Regions from separate parts of the Croceimicrobium hydrocarbonivorans genome, predicted to be linked through region 2. Evidence: riboswitches for the same ligand, from Rfam matches in the RefSeq annotation. Region 2 holds a riboswitch; the other holds the start of a gene.
What was found. A riboswitch is a leader RNA that binds a small molecule or an ion and turns the genes downstream of it on or off. The one in region 2 is predicted to bind S-adenosylmethionine.

Region 1 (8,031 bases), 1.2 Mb from region 2:
ACCTATATGATTGATGCCGTTCACAAAGTGTATCAATACAATGTGGATGGGCAAATGGAACGCGAAATTGAGCTTCCTGGTCCTGGTTCTGTGGGAGGCTTTGGTGGTAAATGGGACGATAAAGAACTGTATTACAGCTTTACTTCCTATATCTATCCTGGAACAACCTTTAAATACAATATTGAAAGCGGAGCCTCAGAATTATACCGCAAGTCAGCGGTTAATTTCGATCCGGAATTATACGAGTCTAAGCAAGTATTCTATACCTCTAAAGATGGTACCAAGGTGCCCATGATTATTACCTATAAGAAGGGTATCCAATTAGACGGTACTAATCCAACTATGCTTTATGGCTACGGAGGCTTTAATGTGAGCTTAACTCCTTACTTCAGCACCAGCAATATTGTTTGGTTGCAACAAGGTGGGGTGTATGCCGTAGCTAACCTTCGTGGAGGAGGCGAGTATGGCGAAAAATGGCATGAGGCCGGTACCCTAATGAAGAAGCAAAATGTATTTGATGACTTCATTGCGGCGGGTGAATACCTGATTGCGCAGAAATACACTAGTTCTGAAAAATTGGCGATTTCAGGTGGTTCGAATGGTGGATTGCTAGTTGCCGCTACCATGACTCAGCGCCCCGATTTAATGGCAGTTGCCTTACCAGCGGTTGGTGTATTGGATATGCTCCGTTACCACAAGTTTACCGCTGGAGCGGGATGGCATACCGATTACGGTACTGCTGATGACAGCCAGGAAATGTTCCAGTACTTATATGGCTACTCTCCCTTACACAATGTAAAAGAAGGAGTAGAATATCCTGCAACTATGGTAACCACTGGCGATCATGATGATCGTGTAGTACCTGCACATAGCTTTAAGTTTGCTGCCGAATTGCAGGCTAAGTACTCTGGTTCCAGACCGATGTTAATTCGTATTGAAACCAATGCGGGTCATGGTGCCGGAAAACCAACGGATAAGATTATCCAAGAACAAGCGGATAAATGGGCATTTAGCCTTTACAATATGGGATATATGAGTTTACCTCACCCTTACTCAACAGAAACTGCCGCACATTAATTTGTGCCTTGTTATTTGAAAGCGCCCGGTTGCTATGCAGCCGGGCGCTTTGCTTTTAAACCACGGCTTCTAAAGGAGCTTTTTTCAATTTGCTGTAACGATAGCGAAAACCGCGCTGCCATTGAAAGAGATCGCTTAGTAGGGCAGAGGCGGTTGCATCGGCCCCGGCCCCGCTTCCGGAATAAAAATGTAAACCTCCAATGGCGCTGCGCACTTGAACCGCATTGCGTTCATAGTTAATTCGGTTAAACTCTGAATCCGGAGCTACGGCACTCAGCTTAATTTGTAAACTTTGAGCATCAAGCAGGGCTAAGCACTTATGGCTTAGTCCAGGTTCTAATGCTTGACTGCTCGACTCATCAATGGAGGTTCGTTCTACCTGGTTTAGGCGATATTGTTTCCCAAAGGCATGGGCAGCCAGAATCACCGCTTTGGCAGCCGCATCTTTTCCTTCCAGATCATTAGAAGGGTCACTTTCGGCAAAACCTTTGGCTTTAGCTTCGGCTAATGCTTCTTTAAAGCTCAAGCCTTCCAGCTGAATTTTACTTAGGATATAGTTACTGGTGCCATTTAAAATGGCTTCAATGCTCAGGATTTCCTCTTCCTCAAAATGGCTTTCCAAAAGCCGAATGATGGGAATGGAAGCCGCTACAGCTGCCTCGTATAAAAGCGATTGACCGCTATTTCGCTGATGGAAGATGAGTAAGTCCAAATTTTGAGCAATCATTTGCTTATTGGCACTAATTACATCTTTACCGCGCTTAAAAGCTTGAATACAGAGTTCATAAGCAGCATCCGGATCATCAATGCATTCCACAATCACTTTGATCTCCGGATCACTAAGCAAGGTCTCAAAGTTGGTACTTAGCAAATGGCTCGGCACCTTCCTTTCCTTTTCCGGGTCCTTTACAGCGATGCGACGAATATCAATGCGATCTCTATAATGCTTTTGCACCACATCATAAAGTCCCTGGCCAACGCAGCCTAAGCCCGCTAAGCCAATACAAATGGGTAAGTCCTTCATTTTATTTGACTAAGGATTTCGGTTTAGGCAAACTTTGAAAGGCGAATTCCAAGTCTTCAATCAGGTCTTCCGGATCTTCAATACCTACCGAAAGGCGAATTAATGAATCTTGGATACCGCATTGGTGGCGGACTTCAATGGGAGTTGATTTATGGGTCATTAAGGCGGGAATGCAAAGCAGACTTTTAGTGCCTCCTAAACTTTCGGCCAGTTTAAAGAGACGGGTCTTTTTCACAAATTCCAAGGCGGGTGCCTCACGATCATCTTTAAGGCTAAAGGAAATTACTCCACCAAACTTCTTTTGCTGCTGTCGGGCAGTAGCGTGGTTGGGATGGCTTTTTAAACCCGGATAATGTACTCGGTCTACGGCCGGATGTTTTTCCAGCCATTCCGCAATCTGATGGGCACTATCGCTTTGCTTGTGCACGCGCAATTCCAGAGTTTGAATTCCGCGTATGGTCAGCCAAGAGTCCCAGGGGCCAAGCACTGCACCAGTGGCATTTTGGATAAACTTGATTTTCTCGGAGTCGCTTTTGCTTTTGCAGACTACAATTCCGGCAATCACATCAGAATGACCGCCCAGATATTTGGTAGCCGAATGAATAACGATATCGGCACCTAAAAGCAGGGGCTTTTGCAAAACCGGTGAGGCGAAAGTATTATCGACCACTACCTTGATGTCTTTTTCCCGGGCCAGGAGGCTAATCGCTTCTATATCGCTAACCTTAAGGGTAGGATTGGTTGGGCTTTCCAGCCAGATGAGTCGGGTTCGCTCCGTAATGGCATTGAGGACCTGCAAGGGATCGGTTGTATCCACGTAGTTGACCTTGATCCCGAATTTCTCGTAGATGTGCGTAAAACATCGATAGGCGCCACCGTAGATGTCGTCCACTGCAATGATTTCATCGCCAGTGCTCAACAATTTGATCACGGAGTCTACAGCCGCCAAACCGCTGGCAAAGGCAAAGCCCTGATAGCCGCGCTCTAATTGGGCCAGCAGATCTTCCAGTGCCTGACGAGTAGGATTGTTGCTACGGGAATAATCAAAACCTTGGTTAACCCCCGGTGCCTCTTGCACAAAGGTTGAAGTTTGATAAATCGGAGTGCTGATCGCTCCGGTTTCAGCATTTTCGCTTAAAGCGTGAATAAGAGTTGTGCTTTCTTTCATAAGTGCTGTTTTTAAGGTTAAAATCAAACACTTATCACAGAGGGTAGAATTATAAAAACTCTCTTCCTCCTGCAAGATTTGTAGGAGGTCCGAAACACAATAGGAAAACGGAGAATCTCTCTACTTATCTTTCCACATTTCTGTGGTAGGAATTAGCACCTTTCCGCATTTGAAAACGGCAGGTTGCTAAGGTTTCACAGGGCCTGACCCTCCACCTTTCTGGATAAGCATTATTGAAAAGAACAACGCTGCAAATTTATTCGAATAAAATTTGAATCGAACAAATGCGATTTTTAGACAAGGGCTGGTTTGCCTTTTAAGATGCTGATATTCAAAGGAAAAAAATTTGAAAATATTTTAGTGCCGCCCATGAAAAAAGCCTGATCGACATGATCAGGCTTCTCAAATTATAGTGGAATTAGGTAAAATTATTCCGGCAAAAGGACCGCATCTATGAAGTGAACCACCCCATTGGTGCCAATCAAATCGCCTTGAACTAATACCGCATCTTCAGTCGCGCTATTGTTATCAATTAGCTTGATTTTGGTGCCAATATTCACAAAGAATTGGAATTTACCCCCCAGGCCATTATCTGCCAAGGTGGTGATGTTTCCTGTTTGCAATTCCGAGCTTAAAATACCGGTGTTTGTACCGTGGTAGAGTATCACATCAGCCAACTTATCCGTACCCAAGGAAGCTACCAATTCAAAGAGATTGGTCACATTGGGAGTTTGGTTTACCAGCGAATCAAAGGCTGCATTGCTAGGGGCAAAAAGGCTGTAAGTCTGACTCTCATTAGCCAGTACGGTTTTGAGGTTTCCATCTGCCAAACCAATGGCGGCTTCAAAACTGCTGTAGGCTGGATTCACCTCAATAAGGCCATAAACGGTCATGGGAAAGTTCACCGAGCTAATCGCGTGAATAGTTCCGTTATTGGCATCGATATTAGCTTCTTGAACTTGGACGGCACCATTTAATTTGAGTTGAGCTCCTTTATCAAGATAGAGGTGTAAGCTGTCTTTTTCCGCATTAATGGCCAATGTGGAATAATAGCCGCTCTGCAGTTGTACTGAAGTATAATCGCCCTTTAAAAGATGGTAAGCCAAAGCTTCTTTAAAGGCCTCCATGCCAATACCTTGAATAAGACCATCAAGATCAGAATAGCCCTGATCCGTAATCCAGGCGGTAAAAGCAGCATCGGTAGGTGCGAAAATGGTGAAGTTGCCATTGCTTTCCAGCATCGACTCCAGTCCGGTTCGTTTTAATCCATCCACCAAAATGCTAAAGCGGCTATCCGCAGAGAGGGTGGCATTTAAACTTTGACTTTGATTATTGTTGTTCGAGCCAGAGTCATCGTCATCAGAGCATGAAGCTAAGACTAAACTTAGGCTGATCAGTAGAACGCGAAAAAAGGGAAATTTCATAATCTTGGATTTTGGGTAAATCACTACAGCGAATTTGGTGATTTGATTGGCTATTCTCAAATACTAATTCAGAATCTTTTTTGTTAATTCGGGCTAATATCAATTCTGCCTCAGCAAGGATAGGAAAAAGGTATAGAATCTTTGCTAGCTTCTAAACGAGCGAGGAGCTTTGGAAGGTATATTTGATAGAGCAAAAATCGCTTTATGGAAGTCGAAATCCTCGCGCGCCTTCAATTCGCCTTTACGGTAGCTTTCCATTATATCTACCCTCCTCTAAGTATTGGCTTGGGTCTTTTAATGGTCATTTTCGAAGCATTATTTCTTCGTACTCGCAATCCCCAATATGAGCAGCTAGCAAGATTTTACACTCGCATTTTTGGATTAACCTTTGGGATTGGAGTGGCCACTGGTATTGTGATGGAATTCGAATTCGGCACCAATTGGGCAGTTTATTCGCGCTATGTGGGCGATGTGTTTGGCTCTGCCTTAGCGGCGGAAGGAATTTTCGCCTTCGCAATGGAATCGGGCTTTTTAGGCCTGCTTTTATTCGGATGGAATCGTGTAAAACCTTGGGTGCATTTTTTAGCCACGGTAATGGTATTAATTGGCTCCATGTTTTCGGCCGTTTGGATTGTGGTGGCCAACAGTTGGCAACAAACTCCCGCCGGTTTCCATGTGGTGGGTGAAGGTATAAATGCGCGCGCCGAGATCACCGATTTCTGGGCTATGGTTTTTAATCCTTCATCAGTAGATCGCCTTTGGCATGTTTGGAATGGTTCCTTTTTAGCCGGTGCTTTTTTGGTGCTCAGTATTTCCGCTTTCTACCTTATTAAAAACAAGCATGTGGCTTTAAGCCGAAAGGCCTTTAAAATTGCTCTGGTGGTAGCTACCTTTTTCTCTTTACTTCAAGCATTTAGCGGTCATTCCTCCGCCAATGTGGTGGCAGAATATCAGCCGGCAAAGTTGGCCGCATTAGAGGGGCAGTATGAAGACAGTGATGATGCCGGAATAATGATTTTAGGTTGGGTTGATGAAGAGGCCCAAAAAACGACCGGGATTGAAATTCCTTCGCTTCTTCACTTAATGACCAATAAGGAAATTGGGCAAGACACTATTCATGGCTTGAATCACTTTCCGGCGGATCAACGTCCGGAGCGCATCAATGCCATTTTCCAGTTTTACCATATTATGGTGGGTATCGGCTTTAGCTTAATCGGCCTCACTTTATTGGCTCTCTTCTTCTGGTGGCGGGGGAAATTATTCGAGCAAAAATGGTTGCTGAGAATCTTTGTGTTTTCGGTCCTTCTTCCGCAAATCGCCAATCAGTTTGGTTGGTTTTCGGCAGAAATGGGTCGACAACCCTGGGTGGTTTATGGCCTATTACGAACTAGCAATGCCCTTTCGGAAGCGGTGACAGCAGAACAGGTGCTCTTTTCCATCATCTTGTTTTTTGTGGTGTATGCATTCCTCTTTTTACTCTTCCTCTATTTGTTGAATCGTAAAATTCAACATGGGCCGGATGAAGCCGAAAAAGTGGAATACAGCGATGCGCCCAAGCGTACAATTAGTGGAATAATTAAATAATATGGAGGCAGAACTTTCTTATTTCCTGGGCATCGATTATCCAACCTGGTGGTTTTTAATAGTGGGTGGAGTATTTGCCGGTTATGCCATTTTAGATGGTTTTGATTTAGGAGCTGGAAGCATCCATCTCTTTTTAAAGAAGGAGCAAAGTCGGCGAATAGCCTTAAATGCCATCGGACCGGTTTGGGATGGCAATGAAGTTTGGTTGGTGATAGCGGGAGGGGCACTTTTTGCCGGTTTTCCGGTAGCCTATGCCTCTTTGTTTTCGGCCTTCTATATTCCCTTTATGCTCTTTTTGGTGCTCCTGATATTTCGGGCCATTGCTATTGAATTTCGTTCCAAGGAGGATATGAAATGGTGGCGAAATTTTTGGGATCGCGCCTATTTTGTGGCTAGTAATTCGCTTTCCCTCTTATTGGGAGTAGTGGTTGGGAATTTAATGATCGGCCTGCCCATAGATGAACGCGGAAACCTGGTGGGCTCTTGGTTGCAATTGCTTAATCCTTATGCCTTACTAATGGGCTTTACCATCCTCGCTCTTTTTGTGATGCACGGGATTATTTACCTCCTTCTCAAAACCGAAGGCCGTCTCTATGCCAAATTGCGCATCCTCTTAAATCGGGCGGTTATCCTCTTCATTATCGCCTTCACAGCGGCCAGTGCTTATGGCTTATATGCCTATCCCAAATTATCGGATGACTTGCAAAACTCGCTGAGCTTTTGGATTTTACCCAGCCTCGGAATCTTGAGCATTTTAAGTATACCTCAGTGGATTAAAAGACGGAAATTCCGCATTGCCTTTGTGTCTTCAGCCTTGGCCATTGCTTTGATGCTTGGGGTTTTAGCCTTTGAGCTTTATCCGGTATTACTCTATTCTACTATTGATCCGGCTTATCATATTGATATTTATTCGGCCGCTTCTTCACAAAAATCCCTGGGCATTATGCTCCTAATCGCAGCCATAGGCACTCCCTTGATCTTGGGCTATACCACCTTTGTCTTCTATACTTTTAGAGGGAAGGTACGATTGGATGAGAATAGTTATTAAGGAGTTCCTTGATTAGACAATAGACCTTAGACGATAGAAATTAGATCGCGCGCTGCGCTGTTAGAGGGATCATTTTTGAGCTGAGGTTTCCAATCTAAGATCTCTTTATTAGTGATGGCTATCAGAGTATAGCGTACTATTTACAATATCGATCTCTTTGGAGGCTTGATTTTAAAGGATATTTTATTCCTTTGGAATAGAGAAGCATGGTATGAATCTAGAAATTACCGGCACCGGAAGTTGCATTCCAGAACTTCAGGTCCCCAACCAGAATTTTAGTGGCAATGAATTTTACACTCGCGAAGGTGAGCGTATTAATCAGGAGGGTGAAGAAATCATCCGAAAGTTTCAAGAGATAACGGGGATTCGCGAACGACGCTATGCTCGTCCAGATCAGCAAACTTCAGACCTGGCTACCATTGCTGCCCAAAGAGCGATTGATGATGCCGGTATTGACCCTGAAACTCTGGATGGAATCATCTTCGCCCATAATTTCGGGAACATCCCACAGGGTAAAATTCAAAGTGATATCCTGCCTTCCCTGGCTACTCGGGTAAAGCATGACCTTAAGATTAAGAACCCTAATTGCATTGCATTCGACATTCTATATGGTTGTCCGGGCTGGGTGCAAGCGGTAATTCTCGCCTACAATTACATTCTCGCTGGCCAGGGTAAGCACTATTTGGTGATTGGTGCAGAAACGCTT
Region 2 (8,031 bases):
CCGGAATAATGGGAACCTCAATTCCGGCCTTGCGACAACGATCTACAAAATCGAAATACTTACGATTATCGAAAAAGAGCTGGGTAACAATATAATCGGCCCCGGCGTCTACTTTCTCTTTCAAATATTCAATGTCCTTATTTAAGCTGGGAGCCTCGAAGTGCTTTTCAGGATAGCCTGCCACCCCGATGGCAAAATCGGTGGGTGCTGAATTCTGAAGCTCATCATCCAAATATCGTCCTTGATTCATGGCCTTAATTTGCCCCACCAAATCCTTGGCATAGGTATGTCCATCGGCCTCCGGTGCAAAGAAGCGTTCGTTCTTCATACTATCTCCTCGCAGGGCCATGATATTCTTCACCCCTAAAAAATCGAGATCGATCAATGCATTTTCGGTATCCTCCTTCGAGAAACCCCCACAAAGCATATGCGGCACGGTATCTACCTTATAACGGTATTGCAAGGCGGCACAAATACCTACCGTCCCCGGACGCTTACGTACAGTCTTTTGCTCAAGTAATCCGTTAGACAAACGCTTATAAATTACCTCTTCCCGATGGTAGGTTACATTAATAAAAGGTGGCTTAAATTCCATCAAAGGATCAATCACCTTGTAGATATCTTCAATCTTCTGGCCTTTTAATGGAGGTAAGATTTCGAATGAAAACAAGCTTCCTTCCGCCTGTGCAATATGTTCGGTTACTTTCATAAGTTGTAATTCAAATTAGGACGCAGCCATTTTTCGGCTTCCTCTTGGCTAATTCCTCTTCTCCGGGCATAATCCACCACCTGATCCTGATCAAGCTTGCCTAAACCAAAATAGCGCGCTTCTGGATGGGCGAAATAATAGCCCGATACGCTGGCCGCCGGATTCATGGCCAAACTCTCGGTTAAGCTCATGCCTATTTCTTCGGCCTCCAATATTTCGAAGAGGGTGTTTTTCTCTAAGTGATCTGGGCATGCAGGGTAGCCTGGCGCCGGACGAATGCCTTGATATTTCTCGGCAATTAATTCATCATTATTTAAGGCTTCCTCTTTAGCATAGCCCCAATGCTTTATCCGTACTTCACGATGTAAATACTCAGCTGCTGCTTCGGCCAGACGATCGGCCAATGCTTTCAATAAAATGGAAGAATAATCATCGTGATTCTCCTTGAATTCTGCCAGCTTGCTTTCAATTCCCAGACCCGCACAAACGGCAAAGGCTCCCACATAATCCCTTCGATCTTCCGCTACAAAATCGGCCAAAGCCATATTGGAGGCTCCCTTTGCTTTTAAACTTTGCTGGCGCAAGCTAAGCAGCAAGGCCTTTTCCTGTCCATTCTCATAGAGCTGAATATCATCAGCCCCTTTGCGCTTCGCTTCCCAAATTCCAAAAACCCCTTTGGCTTCAATCCAGCTTTCGCTGATGATCTGATCCAACATGGCTTGAGCATCGGCAAAGAGCTTTTGCGCTTCGGCACCTACCAACTCATCTTCTAATATTCGAGGGTATTTACCATGCAATTGCCAGGTCTGAAAAAATGGGGTCCAATCAATATACTCACGCAGTACTGCCAAATCAAAGGTCAAGGCCGCTTGTCGACCTAACTTCGCCGATTTATAAATGGTATCTGCACTAAATTCCAGTTTGAGATGATTAGCTCTGGCCTCGGCAATACTTAAAAGATTACGCTCCTTTGCACGATTCAAATAGCCTTCCCGAACCTTGGCGTATTCGGCTTTCAATTGAGCACCCAGCACTTCTCTGCTACTTTTTCGGGTAAGGCTCTGTGCAATGGGCACACTGCGACTGGCATCATTTACATGCACTACAATATTGGAATATTCGGGTACAATCTTCACGGCAGTATGAGCACGAGAAGTTGTTGCGCCACCAATCATCAAAGGGATATCCAAAGATTGGCGTTCCATCTCCTTGGCCACCTCAATCATCTCATCCAAAGAAGGGGTAATCAATCCGCTTAGCCCAATTAAATCCACCTCTTCCGCTTTGGCCTTTTCGATAATTTCATGCAGGGGAACCATTACCCCCAGGTCGATAATATCAAAGTTATTACAGGCTAAAACCACCCCTACAATGTTCTTACCGATATCATGCACATCGCCCTTCACTGTGGCCATTAAGATTTTACCACGTTTAGACTGATCCGCATTCGCTGCTTTCTCCGCTTCCAAATAAGGTTCGAGATAAGCCACGGCTTTTTTCATTACTCGTGCCGACTTCACTACCTGTGGCAGAAACATTTTTCCTGATCCGAAGAGATCACCAACCACATTCATCCCATCCATTAAAGGGCCTTCGATTAAGCCTAATACCCGATCGAAATTGGGACGCGCTTCTTCTACATCCGCTTCAATAAAATCAACAATCCCTTTTACCAGGGCGTGCTCAATCCGTTTAGCCACCGGAGCATCGCGCCAAGCTAAATCCTTTTCCTTGCTGCGAGCTTCGCCTTTTACGGTTTCCGCAAAATCCAGCAATCGTTCCGTGGCATCATCCCGGCGATCGAGCAACACATCCTCCACCCTTTCCATTAGGTCTTTGGGCACCTCCTCATATACCTCCAACATACTGGGGTTTACAATGCCCATGTCCATTCCATGCTGTATACCATGGTAAAGAAAGGCGGCATGCATGGCTTCGCGCACCAATTGATTTCCGCGAAAGCTGAAAGAAACATTACTTACACCGCCACTTACCTTGGCACCGGGCAGGTTTTCCTTGATCCATTGCGTAGCCTGGAAGAAGTCCAATGCATTTTTTCGATGTTCCTCAATGCCGGTTGCTACCGGAAAAATATTAGGGTCGAAGATGATATCCTCCGCTGGGAATTTTACCCGATCTACTAATATGCGATAGGAGCGCTCGCAAATTTCAATACGACGTTGATAGGTATCAGCCTGACCTTTTTCATCGAAGGCCATTACTATTACCGCCGCCCCATAGCGACGTACCAATTTGGCCTGGCGAATAAACTCTGCTTCTCCGCCTTTAAGGCTGATGGAGTTCACCACCGATTTGCCTTGCACGCATTTTAAACCCGCCTCAATGATCTCCCATTTTGAGGAGTCAATCATAATAGGAATACGAGCAATATCTGGCTCTGCCGCAATTAAATGAAGGAACTTGACCATGGCTTCCTTGCCATCAAGCATGCCCTCATCCATATTAACATCCAAAATCTGCGCTCCGCCCTCTACCTGATCCCGAGCTACTTCCAAGGCTTCATCATAGAGATCTTCCTTAATGAGTCGCAAGAATTTCCGCGATCCGGTAACATTGGTCCGTTCTCCAACATTCACAAAATTGGAGGCTGGCGATATCGATAAAGGTTCTAATCCTGACAATCTCATAGCTGATGCTGAATTTTTCGGGGTTCGAAATTCTTTACCAATTCAGCAATCGCCTGAATATGCTCCGGGTTAGTTCCGCAACATCCACCCACCACATTGAGTAAATTCTGTTCCAGATATACTTGCAGCAAAACTTTCATTTCTTCGGGCCCCTGATCATATTCTCCAAAGGCATTGGGCAAGCCTGCATTGGGATGCGCCGATACCGGGAAAGGTGAATTACGATCCAAAATTTGGACATAAGGCCGTAATTGATCCGCGCCTAAAGCACAATTCAGTCCAATTGACATCAAGGGAACATGACTTAGGCTGGTTAAAAAAGCTTCGGTGGTTTGGCCGGATAAAGTTCGTCCCGATGCATCGGTAATCGTCCCGGAAACCATAATTGGATATTCCTTTCCCAAATCTTCAAAGAGTTCTTCCAAAGCAAAAAGGGCGGCCTTGGCATTAAGGGTATCAAATACTGTTTCCACCAATAAAATATCTACCCCTCCACGAATTAAAGCCTCAGCCTGTTCACGATAATCGCGAGCCAAAGTATCGAAGTCAATCGCTCTAAACCCGGGATTATTCACATCCGGACTTAGACTGGTGGTTTTATTAGTAGGCCCCATGGAGCCAGCTACTAAGCGAGGTTTATGTGGTTCCCTGGCCGTAAATTCATCGGCGGCCTCCCGCGCCAATCGTGCAGCGGCTTCATTAATCTCCGGCACCAAATCCTCCATATGGTAATCGGCCATGGAAACACGCGTACTATTGAAGGTATTGGTTTCAATAATATCCGCTCCCGCCGCTAGATAAGCCCGGTGTATATCCTTAATAATTTCGGCTTGAGTTAGACTGAGGAGATCATTATTCCCTTTCAAATCATAGGGATAGTCTTTAAAGCGCTCGCCACGGTAATCCGCTTCTTGCAATTTATGCCGCTGAATCATCGTGCCCATCGCACCATCCAGCACCAAAATGCGCTCCTCAAGAATCTTAAAAATATCGTCTTTGGTCATAGTTCTTTTACTATCACCTATCCCGAAAGCCCGAATGTTGTGGAATTGTTTGTTTAGAAACGCCTCTCATCTTTCCTCCGCAAATTGCTGAGGTGGGAAGTAGCACCCGCCCTAAGGGGTTGCTAAGACATCACAGGGCCCAATCCCTCCGTCTTTCTGGATAAGTACGGCAGCAAATGTAATCGCCAGAATTTACTGTTGCAAATCTTTGGGACGAATGATCCATTCCTTGGGTATTTGACGCGCCTTTTTATAATGATAACGATAGCGATATGCCGTTCCATTTGGGCCTTGCCATTCCTGCCTTAAGGTGCGATCCAAAAAATCGGATTGTATAATCGGCTGCCATTGCTTACCATGCTTAATAGACTGAAGTTGCCAACGTCCTTTTGAATTTTGTGCTAATTGTAAATCCCAATGCGATTTCCCAATCCAAAAACGATATTGCTGCCCATAATCCATGGGCGAATATTGTATGAGACCAAATGCTCCTTGATAACGACGATAGGGCATATTCAACCAGTTCTGACTTTGATCTTCCAACCAGGCCTCTCCCATCTGCTCCAGAAAAAACCAAGGTTGCACCAGCAGGGCCAATTGATCCTCTTGATTTAAATAGGGTAAACTATCAATTTGACCTTGCCAATTGAAATGAATTTCGAAGTTGCTGCTTTCGCCGGATGCGTCTTGCACTTCTATCTCTATCCAATCCAAATAATCCCGCTCCTCCATCCGATCCAGATAGATAAAAGGCAGGTATTCCAATTGATGCTTCTCGTAAGTATAAGTCTTGTAGTTCGGCTCGTAAACATAACTGGTATCCGTAGCCAGCAGAATCACATCCAAAACATTAGGGCCTGCATCTTTGGTTTCCTCCGTTTGGATGATATGATGGTCCATAATTACTAAACCATCGTAGTTGCGCTTGGCAGCCAAACGCTTTAATTCCGACCAGGGCACTTCTTTTGATTGATAACCTTCTCGCATCCCTACTACGATAGCCCGTTCCGGAGATTCTCCTAATTTGAGAATCGTCTCAGCTGAGGGATATGGGGGACTTACCAAAGCATTGGTGGGAGGCGCGAGGGTGGCCTGATAATTTCGGCAAGCACCAGCAAAGAGGCTGATTAAAAGAATTAAAATAGAGCTGAACAAGAATCGCATAGCAGAGAATTTTGCCTAAAACGATCCATGCAAAGTCGATGCCATGAAAATTGAATTGCGCCTCCTAAATCAGGAGGAAAATTTTCTACATTTGCCGCCTTAGTGGAGAAATTTGGCTGATTGCGACCACCTTAAAAAATGCTAAAACAGTTTAAGTTTTAAGCAGTGGCCTTCTTTAATCTCTCCTCTTCTAACCTTTTTAAAGAAGCATATGTCTTACTTATTCACCTCAGAGTCCGTTTCTGAAGGACATCCCGATAAAATTGCTGATCAGATTTCTGATTCCATCCTGGATCATTTCTTGGCTTTTGATCCTAACTCTAAAGTAGCCTGTGAAACTTTGGTTACTACCGGCCAGGTTGTTTTGGCGGGTGAGGTAAAATCCCAAACCTATCTCGACCTCCAGCAGATTGCCCGTAATGTGATCAACAAAATTGGTTACACCAAAAGCGAATACATGTTCGAGGGTAATTCTTGTGGTATCCTGTCGGCTATTCACGAGCAAAGTCAGGATATTAACCAAGGCGTTGACCGTGGCAATATTGAAGAGCAAGGTGCAGGAGATCAGGGTATGATGTTCGGTTACGCCACCAATGAAACTGAAAACTACATGCCTTTGGCATTGGATTTAAGTCATCGCATTTTACAAACCCTGGCCGACCTTCGTCGCGATGCCAGTGAAATCGCCTACCTCCGTCCAGATGCAAAGGCTCAGGTAACCATCGAATACGATGATGACCACAAACCTCAACGCATTGATGCCATTGTGGTATCTACCCAACACGACGATTTTGTAAAAGCGGGCAATGGTCTTAGTCAGGAGGATGCCGACATCCAAATGCTGAATAAAATTCGTGAAGACATTATCTCTATCCTTATCCCTAAAGTAAAAGCTCAGCTTAGCCCCGAATTGCAAGCTTTGTTTGGTGAGGATATTAAATACCATATTAACCCTACCGGTAAATTCGTAATTGGCGGACCACATGGCGACACGGGTCTTACCGGACGTAAGATTATCGTAGACACCTACGGAGGTAAGGGTGCTCACGGCGGTGGTGCATTTAGCGGTAAAGATCCCAGTAAGGTAGACCGCAGTGCTGCTTATGCTGCGCGTCATATTGCCAAGAACTTGGTAGCTGCTGGTGTTGCCGATCAAATTTTAGTGCAGGTATCCTACGCCATTGGTGTAGTAGAACCGATGGGTGTTTTTGTAGACACCTATGGCAGTGCAAAAGTTGATTTGAATGACGGTCAGATTGCCGCTAAGGTGATTGAACTCTTTGACCTGCGTCCAGGTTTGATCGAGAAAAACCTAAAGCTGCGTAATCCTATTTATTCGGCCTCTGCTGCCTATGGCCACATGGGACGTAAGAATGAGACCGTAAAAATGACTTTCGAACGTCCGGATGGAATTGGCACCGAAAGCAAGGAAATGGAAGTAGAACTCTTTACCTGGGAAAAACTAGACCGGGTAGCGGATGTTAAAGAAGCCTTCGGACTTTAGGACTGAATGGTTATAATATGAGAAAGCCTCCTGGATAAGGGGGCTTTTTTTTTGTTTGCGGTTTTTACCGCTTCGCTACTTACTTCACCGCCCGCTTCGCTCGAGGCACAAAGGACGCGGAGGTGCACAGAGACCAATTGTAGGGCAGGAAGTTTCATTGTTAAATAATGAGAGAGGCTTTGCGGACCTTCCAGCCTACCGGCAGGCAGGTGCTTCTTGGCGTCTTTGCGGTTAGCCTCACCGCCCGCTTCGCTCGAGAATCAGAGAGCACAGAGGGTCGCAGAGGCCTATCGGTTATTAGTGAGATACTTTGCGAAACTTTGCGAAACTTTGCTTCTTTGCGGTTAGATTCACAACTCCTTATAAATGGATGAAAAACATCTTTTATCCTCCGTCTAACCAACGACTAGCTACTGTTTCGATCAATTCTATCGTCTATAGTCTATATACTATCGTCTCAAACAATCTACCAACGACCAACTACAATCTACCAATTACTCTTCTTAATCTCCCGGCAGGCTTGAAAATACAAAGGCACTTTAATTGACCTCTGGTTCAAATTTCACCTAAACATCCTAACTCATTCTACTCCGAACTTCTTCTTCCTCACGGAAGTAATATTCATCCAGAGCATCTTCATTACTGAGACTAATGGTTTTCTGCCGCTTAGAATCTGCCAGCAACAAATTCCATTTCTTACCCAAATCCAATAAGACAGGCTTCATTTTAGGATAAACAGAAGCCAAGTCTCCAGCAATCCAAATTTCGTTAACCAGGTTTTCTTTATTAAAAGTAAAACAGATGCCCTGGCCGTTCCATCCATAGCCATGGCTCTTTTTAAGCATAAAATCCCCTGCTTGATCGCCAGTAGAGCATTCGAACCGCACTGGCAAATTAGCTTGACCTAAAACTTTCGACAGACTATCCTTTGTTATTTTTCGATCCAAAATTGGATGGCTAGGCTCAGGAAATCGAAAACCCGCTTCGCTTAAATAAGGCTTA

Region 1: it holds a riboswitch for S-adenosylmethionine, as region 2 does, so the genes downstream of both, H4K34_RS08000 (trans-sulfuration enzyme family protein) here and H4K34_RS13510 (homocysteine S-methyltransferase family protein) in region 2, are expected to answer to the same signal.

The regions. Positions count from the first base shown of each region.
Region 1 covers NZ_CP060139.1:1,755,258-1,763,288, reverse strand. The annotation lists gene H4K34_RS08010 (prolyl oligopeptidase family serine peptidase) at 1-1,077, shown strand, start outside; gene H4K34_RS08005 (homoserine dehydrogenase) at 1,133-2,101, opposite strand; gene H4K34_RS08000 (trans-sulfuration enzyme family protein) at 2,103-3,269, opposite strand; SAM riboswitch class I at 3,391-3,499, opposite strand; gene H4K34_RS07995 (fasciclin domain-containing protein) at 3,698-4,693, opposite strand; gene H4K34_RS07990 (cytochrome ubiquinol oxidase subunit I) at 4,898-6,277, shown strand; gene cydB (cytochrome d ubiquinol oxidase subunit II) at 6,279-7,325, shown strand; gene H4K34_RS07980 (3-oxoacyl-ACP synthase III family protein) at 7,537-8,031, shown strand, end outside.
Region 2 covers NZ_CP060139.1:2,959,693-2,967,723, reverse strand. The annotation lists gene metF (methylenetetrahydrofolate reductase [NAD(P)H]) at 1-709, opposite strand, end outside; gene metH (methionine synthase) at 706-3,357, opposite strand; gene H4K34_RS13510 (homocysteine S-methyltransferase family protein) at 3,354-4,361, opposite strand; SAM riboswitch class I at 4,425-4,528, opposite strand; gene H4K34_RS13505 (hypothetical protein) at 4,554-5,525, opposite strand; gene metK (methionine adenosyltransferase) at 5,737-7,029, shown strand; gene H4K34_RS13495 (hypothetical protein) at 7,605-8,031, opposite strand, start outside.